Linked DNA regions of Thioclava sp. GXIMD2076. Each later gene encodes a partner of the first gene's protein in a complex. Links are inferred from orthologs where the notes say so. Each region holds a gene or a part of one and is shown on either strand. Other genes may lie near its edges.

Region 1 (3,256 bases):
CTTGAAGAAATCCTCAACCGTCACCTCGCGCGTCAGGAAGAAATCGTCGTTGAGATATATATATTTCTCAGCCAATCCCGGAATGCGGTGCAACATGACTTCGATGGAGCGCGAATTGAACGTTGGAAGACAATTCTCATGCCCTGCAAAAATATCCTTGTGATCGATGATACGGATCTTGCCTGGTGGACAGAGGCCCTCTTTGACAAAATCGCCCAAAAACTCTGGCGTCTGATCATCCGTAACAAGCCAGATCGTCCGCACATCCGGACAGAATTTCAGGATCGAGGCTATACAGAAATAGATCTCGCCAACTTGTTGGAAGCGTGTCGGCAAAAGGCCTTTAGAATGTGCTTTTGCAGCATCCTCGCTAAACTGCGCCCGCTTTCGCAGGTGCTTCGGGTCATTTCCATCAACCCAAGAAATAACAGCGTCCAATTCAGGCATTGAGGCTTCCAGCATCCAGCATCCATCTCAAAAAATCAGGCGGCCCCAGCAAGGAGGCCGCCTGACTAAAGTTTTTAGCATAGATCGCTGGGATCAGTCTGCTTTTTCTTCTTTCTTCTCCGGCGCGACTTCTTCGCCGGTTTCTTGGTCGACCATCTTCATGCCAAGGCGCACCTTGCCGCGATCGTCGAAGCCAAGCAGTTTGACCTTCACCTCTTGACCCTCTTTGAGGATGTCCGACGGGTGGTTCAGGCGCTTGTTGGCGATCTGCGACACGTGCACGAGGCCGTCACGCTTGCCGAAGAAGTTCACGAAGGCGCCGAAATCGACGAGCTTCACAACCTTACCGGTGTAGACCTTGCCTTCTTCCGGCTCTGCCACGATCGAATAGATCATGTCATAGGCCTTCTTGATGGCTTCACCATTGGCCGAGGCGATCTTGATGATGCCGTCGTCATTGATGTCGACTTTCGCGCCCGAGGTTTCCACGATCTCGCGGATGACCTTACCGCCCGAGCCGATCACTTCACGGATCTTGTCGGTCGGGATCTGCATGGTCTCGATGCGCGGTGCGTGCTCGGAGAACTCGGTGCGGCCGGTGGACAGCGCCTTGTTCATCTCGCCCAGAATGGTCATCCGGCCGTCTTTGGCCTGTGCCAGAGCCTGTTCCATGATCGCGGGCGTGATGCCTGCAACCTTGATGTCCATCTGCAGCGAGGTGATGCCGTTCTCGGTGCCCGCCACCTTGAAGTCCATGTCGCCCAGGTGGTCTTCGTCACCGAGGATGTCGGTGAGGACCGCATAGCGACCGTCGTCTTCGAGGATCAGACCCATGGCCACACCTGCCACCGGAGCTTTCAGCGGAACGCCCGCATCCATCATCGACAGCGAACCGCCGCAGACCGAAGCCATCGAGGAAGACCCGTTCGATTCGGTGATCTCGGAGACAACGCGGATGGTGTAGGGGAAGTCGGTCGCAGCCGGCAGCACCGCTTGCAGCGCGCGCCATGCCAGCTTGCCGTGACCGATTTCACGACGGCCGGGCGAGCCCACGCGGCCAACCTCGCCCACCGAATAGGGGGGGAAGTTGTAATGCAGCAGGAAGTTCGAGCGGTAGTTGCCTTCGAGCGCGTCGATGATCTGTTCGTCATCGCCGGTGCCCAGCGTGGTCACAACAAGACCTTGGGTCTCGCCACGGGTGAACAGCGCCGAACCATGGGTGCGCGGCAGGATGCCCACTTCCGAGGTGATCGGACGCACGGTGGTGTTGTCGCGGCCGTCGATACGGGCGCCACCATTGATGATGTCACCGCGCAGAATGCCCGATTCCAGCTTCTTGATGGCCGAGCCGAGATTGGCATCTGCCAGATCTTCTTCCGACAGCGCTTCCTTGATCGCGGTCACGGCAGCGGAGATCGCATTGGTGCGCTCTTGCTTGTCCTTGATCGCGAAAGCGGCGCGCATCTGGGTCTCGCCAGCAGCTTTGACCTTGCCATACAGCTCGTCATAGTTCGGCGGAACGAAATCGAAGGGCTCTTTCGCGCAGGCTTCGGCCAGATCGATGATCATGTCCAGAACTGGCTGCATCGCGTCATGGCCAAATTTGACCGCGCCGAGCATTTCTTCTTCCGACAGCTCGTAGGCTTCGGATTCCACCATCATAACGGCGTCTTTGGTGCCGGCGACAACCAGATCGAGGCGCTGCTCGGGGTTGTTGCGCAGTTGGGTCATGTCCTCGCATTCGGGGTTGAGGATATATTCCCCATCCACGAAGCCAACGCGGGCAGCCGCGATCGGACCCATGAAGGGCACGCCCGAGATGGTCAGGGCTGCCGAAGCCGCGATCATCGCGACGATATCGGGCTCGTTGACCAGATCGTGGCTGAGCACGGTGCACATGACCAGAACTTCATGCTTGAAGCCCGGAACGAAGAGCGGGCGGCAGGGACGGTCGATCAGACGCGCGGTCAGCGTCTCTTTTTCCGTCGGGCGTGCTTCGCGTTTGAAGAAGCCACCCGGGATCTTACCGGCTGCGTAGTATTTCTCTTGGTAGTGAACCGTGAGCGGGAAGAAATCTTGACCCGGCTTCGGTGCTTTGGCGAAGGTCACGTTGGCCATGACCGAGGTCTCGCCCAGCGTGGCGATCACGGTCCCATCGGCCTGACGTGCCACCTTGCCGGTTTCCAGCGTCAGGGTCTCTTCGCCCCACTGGATGGATTTTTTAGTAACGTTGAACATTCAGCGTATCCTGTCTGGAAACCTCACAGGCGTATCCCGTGGGCTCCCGTTTGCATGGCGGCCCCATTGCCGCCGCCCCTCTATCCTGTGCATGTGCCCCGGGGGCTCGGGCGTCACGTCTCAGATGCATCGGCTCATACAGGAAAATGCGGCTCAGGGAAAGCAAACTGTGCGACATCGCGTCACCTCTTTGGTTAACGGCCCCGTTAGCGTTTCCCGTGAATCATTGCCCGCAACAAAAAAGGCCGCAGCGGGGGCTGCGGCCTTTCTGTGTTGGAGATGTGGCGCTTATTTCGCGCGGAACTCGCCGGAATCGCGGGTGATCAGCGTCACCACGATGATGGCGATGAAGGCCGCGACGAAACCCGGGATGATCTCGTAGAGGCCGGTAGAGGCGGCAAGCCCAGAATAGATCCAGAAGATCACCGTGCCCGCCCCCACGATCAGACCTGCCAGCGCGCCTGCGCCGTTCATCCGCGGCCAGGTCAGCGCGAGGATCACCAGCGGGCCGAAGGCGGCACCGAAACCGGCCCATGCGTTGGACACAAGCCCCAGCACCTCGGAATTCGGG
Region 2 (3,464 bases), 2.1 Mb from region 1 along the record:
ATGAATATGGCTGCGACACGCCCGAGCTGACGGCACAGGAAGCTGCCCAGCTTCTGCAGGCGCCGTGGCCGGGCAATGTGCGCCAGCTGATCAATGTGGCCGAGCGTGCCGTGCTGCAGTCTCGTAGGGGGTCGGGCTCGATCGCCTCGCTTCTGATGACCGATGACAATGACAGCTCGATTCCGGCCATCACCACCGAGGGCAAGCCGCTCAAGGAATATGTCGAGAATTTCGAGAAGATGCTCATCGATAATACGATGCGCCGCCATAAGGGCTCGATTGCCAGCGTGATGGACGAGCTGTGCCTACCGCGCCGGACGCTGAACGAGAAGATGGCCAAATACGGGTTGGCCCGTCAGGACTACCTCTGACCCCGTTCGGGCAAGGACTTTTCGACTGGCAAAAAGGCGGGGGCTACCCCGCCTTTTTTAATATCGGGTGGTTGCAGGCGGGGGACCCGAATGATGCACGCACCGGATAGGAAAGAGGCCGGGACTGAGCCCGGCCTCCGTAAGTTAATTTCCTGCGTTCCACCAGCCGCGACGCTTGGGAGCGGTGGGCGCGTCGGGCTGATCTTCCGCCATTGCCGGTTCGGGTGCAGGCTCCGGCGTGGTCTCGGCTTGCGCGACCGGCGCGGCAGGCGCGGCGATCTCGGCCAGCCCCTCATCCGCTGAAGCCTCGGCAACGGGCTCGGCGGCAGGTTGCTCGGCGGGCGCGGGCGCGGCCTCTGCGACGGGCGCCTCTTCTGCCTGAACAGGCGCGTTCTCCACCGTATTCGCCGATGCCTCTGATGCGGCCTCGGTCTCGTCTTTGCGCGAGCGGCTCCGGCTCCGCGAGCGAGTGCGCTTCGGCTTGGGTGAATCTTCCGGTGCAGTCTCTTCAGCCGGTTGCTCCGCTGCCTCTTCCGCCTTTTGAGGCTCGGCATCCGCTTCGGCATCGGTGTCCGCATCCGATTTCGAGCGGCGGCGCGAGCGGGAACGCGAACGTTTCGGTTTGGAGGCCTCTTCGGTGTCTACCGTCTCGTCTTCCGCGCTCTCTTCGGAGAGGTCGTCCGCATCCTCGGCGCTCTCGTCATCCGACTCACCCTCGATACCGTTCTGCTCACCGTTGGACTTCCGGCGGCGACGACGGCGGCGTTTCTTTTTCTTCGGGCCTTCTTCGCTGGTCGTATCGCTCGGAGTGTCTGTCAGGGTCTCCGGTGCGTCCTCGTCTTCCGCATCCGCCGTTTCCGCGTCGATGGCGGCGTCGAACTCCTCGAGCTCGGTCATGAATTCGGCACTGGCATGGACCACATTCGAGGTCACTTCCGCCACCACACGCGTGGCCGTCTTGAACTTCTCGAGCGTGTAATCGGGCGAGACAAGCGCCGGATCCGCCTCGATACGCACAGACAGACCATAGCGGCTCTCGATCAGCGCGATATGCTCTCGCTTCTGGTTGATCAGGAAGTTGGCCACGGCGACCGGCACACGCACCAGCACCTCGCGGGCGCGTTTGCGGGTAGCTTCTTCCTCGATTGCGCGCAGGACCTGCAGCGCCATACTGTCATCCGAGCGGATGAGGCCCGTGCCGTGGCAATGCGAGCAGGGCTGCGTCGTGGATTCGATCATCCCCGGGCGCAGACGCTGGCGCGACATTTCCATCAGGCCAAAGCCCGAGATACGGCCCACCTGGATGCGGGCGCGGTCGGTCTTGAGCTTGTCTTTCATCCGCTTTTCGACGGCGGTGTTGTTCTTGCGCTCGTCCATATCGATGAAGTCGATGACGATCAGACCGGCAAGGTCGCGCAGGCGCACCTGACGGGCGACCTCTTCCGCGGCCTCGAGATTGGTCTTGAGCGCAGTCTCCTCGATCGAGCCTTCTTTGGTGGCACGGCCAGAGTTGACGTCGATGGCCACGAGGGCCTCGGTCACGCCGATCACCAGATAACCGCCGGATTTCAGCTGCACTACGGGGTTGAACATCGAGGCCAGATAGCCCTCGACCTGATAGCGCGCGAAAAGCGGCAGCGCCTCGGCATAGTGCTTCACGTTCTTCGCATGCGAGGGCATGATCATCCGCATGAAGTCTTTGGCCGCACGGTAGCCGCGCTCGCCCTCGACCAGAACCTCGTCGATATCCTTGGAGTAGAGATCGCGGATCGAGCGTTTGATCAGATCGCCTTCCTCATAGATGGGGGCAGGGGCGACCGATTTCATCGTCAGTTCGCGGATCTGCTGCCACATGCGGATAAGGTATTCGTAATCGCGGCGGATCTCGGTCTTGGTGCGCTGAGCGCCGGCCGTGCGGATGATGAGGCCCGCGCCCTGCGGAACTGACAGTTCCGAGGCGATTTCCTTGAGTTTCTTGCGGTCGGGTGCATTAGTGATCTTGCGCGAGATGCCGCCACCACGCGCGGTGTTGGGCATCAGAACGCAGTAACGGCCTGCAAGCGAGAGATAGGTGGTCAGGGCCGCGCCTTTGTTTCCGCGCTCTTCCTTGACGACCTGGACCAGCATGATCTGGCGGACCTTGATGACTTCCTGAATCTTGAAGCGGCGTGCGCGGGGCTTGCGCGGACGGCGGATCTCTTCGGTTACATCTTCTTCGGCAACCGACTCGATATCGTCATCGCTCTCGGAGGCGTTATCGTCATCCTGATCATCCGAGAGATCGTCAAGCGAGCCCTGATCCTCGTGCTGGTCGTCCTCGTCGGTCGGATCGGCAACACCCATGCCCGGAATGTCTTCCGAACGCAGAGTTTCATCTGCGGCAGCGGCTTCGGCCTGAGCTGCGGGGCTGTCATCCTTGCGGGAAGAGCGGCGACGGCGGCGCGAACGCTGTGGTTTGTCCTCTTCCTCGTCATCGGATTGCGCCATGGCCTGTTCTTCGGCCAGGAGCGCCTCGCGGTCAGCGGAGGGAATCTGGTAGTAATCGGGGTGGATCTCGGCGAATGCGAGGAATCCGTGGCGGTTTCCGCCGTAATCAACGAACGCTGCCTGAAGCGAGGGCTCGACCCGCGTCACTTTCGCGAGGTAGATATTTCCCGCGAGTTGGCGCTTGTTTATCGTCTCGAAATCGAATTCCTCGACTTTATTCCCGTCCACAACCACCACGCGGGTTTCTTCCGCGTGCGTGGCATCGATCAGCATCTTCTTTGCCATTTATCCTGCTTTCCCACAGAGGCACCCGCACGCGGCATAAGCCGGGCGGGCGGGGTCTGTGGTCTGTTTTTGGGGCGTGAGCGCGAGGTGCCAGAGGGAAGGCGGCGGCGTTTGGCCTGCCCGACATCTTCCTTGGTCTATCCACTCGCGTCATCGCGTTTCATCCTAAAAGCGGGGTAGGACCCTAAGATCTGCCCCCAAACTGTTGCCGTTCTTCCCATGAGCGGGTTGCCCGGCGTGGCTACGGCCTTGCGGCCAATCGGTTGATCCTGGACGGGGCCGCGCGAGTGCCGCGCAGACCTTCCGACCGGAAGTCAGCGA

What was found.
Region 2: the proteins of pnp (region 1) and WDB91_RS13560 are in contact, whole or in part, in a cryo-EM structure (PDB 9QH0), measured with the Escherichia coli proteins. The link is inferred for Thioclava sp. GXIMD2076 from one-to-one orthologs.

Annotation. Positions count from the first base shown.
Region 1 is NZ_CP149932.1:614,488-617,743, forward strand. Bases 114-3,050 are described here. They hold pnp (polyribonucleotide nucleotidyltransferase), read right to left. Parts: upstream 2,686-3,050; coding sequence 541-2,685; downstream 114-540. Other genes in these bases: WDB91_RS03070 (stealth family protein), read right to left, coding at 114-462; putP (sodium/proline symporter PutP), read right to left, coding at 2,974-3,050. Outside these bases: more of WDB91_RS03070, read right to left, coding at 1-113; more of putP, read right to left, coding at 3,051-3,256. UniProt on the Escherichia coli protein: Involved in mRNA degradation. Catalyzes the phosphorolysis of single-stranded polyribonucleotides processively in the 3'- to 5'-direction. Also involved, along with RNase II, in tRNA processing.
Region 2 is NZ_CP149932.1:2,740,730-2,744,193, reverse strand. The notes cover bases 316-3,460. They hold WDB91_RS13560 (ribonuclease E/G), read right to left. Parts: upstream 3,144-3,460; coding sequence 516-3,143; downstream 316-515. Other genes in these bases: WDB91_RS13565 (sigma-54 dependent transcriptional regulator), read left to right, coding at 316-371. Outside these bases: more of WDB91_RS13565, read left to right, coding at 1-315. UniProt on the Escherichia coli protein: Endoribonuclease that plays a central role in RNA processing and decay. Required for the maturation of 5S and 16S rRNAs and the majority of tRNAs. Also involved in the degradation of most mRNAs.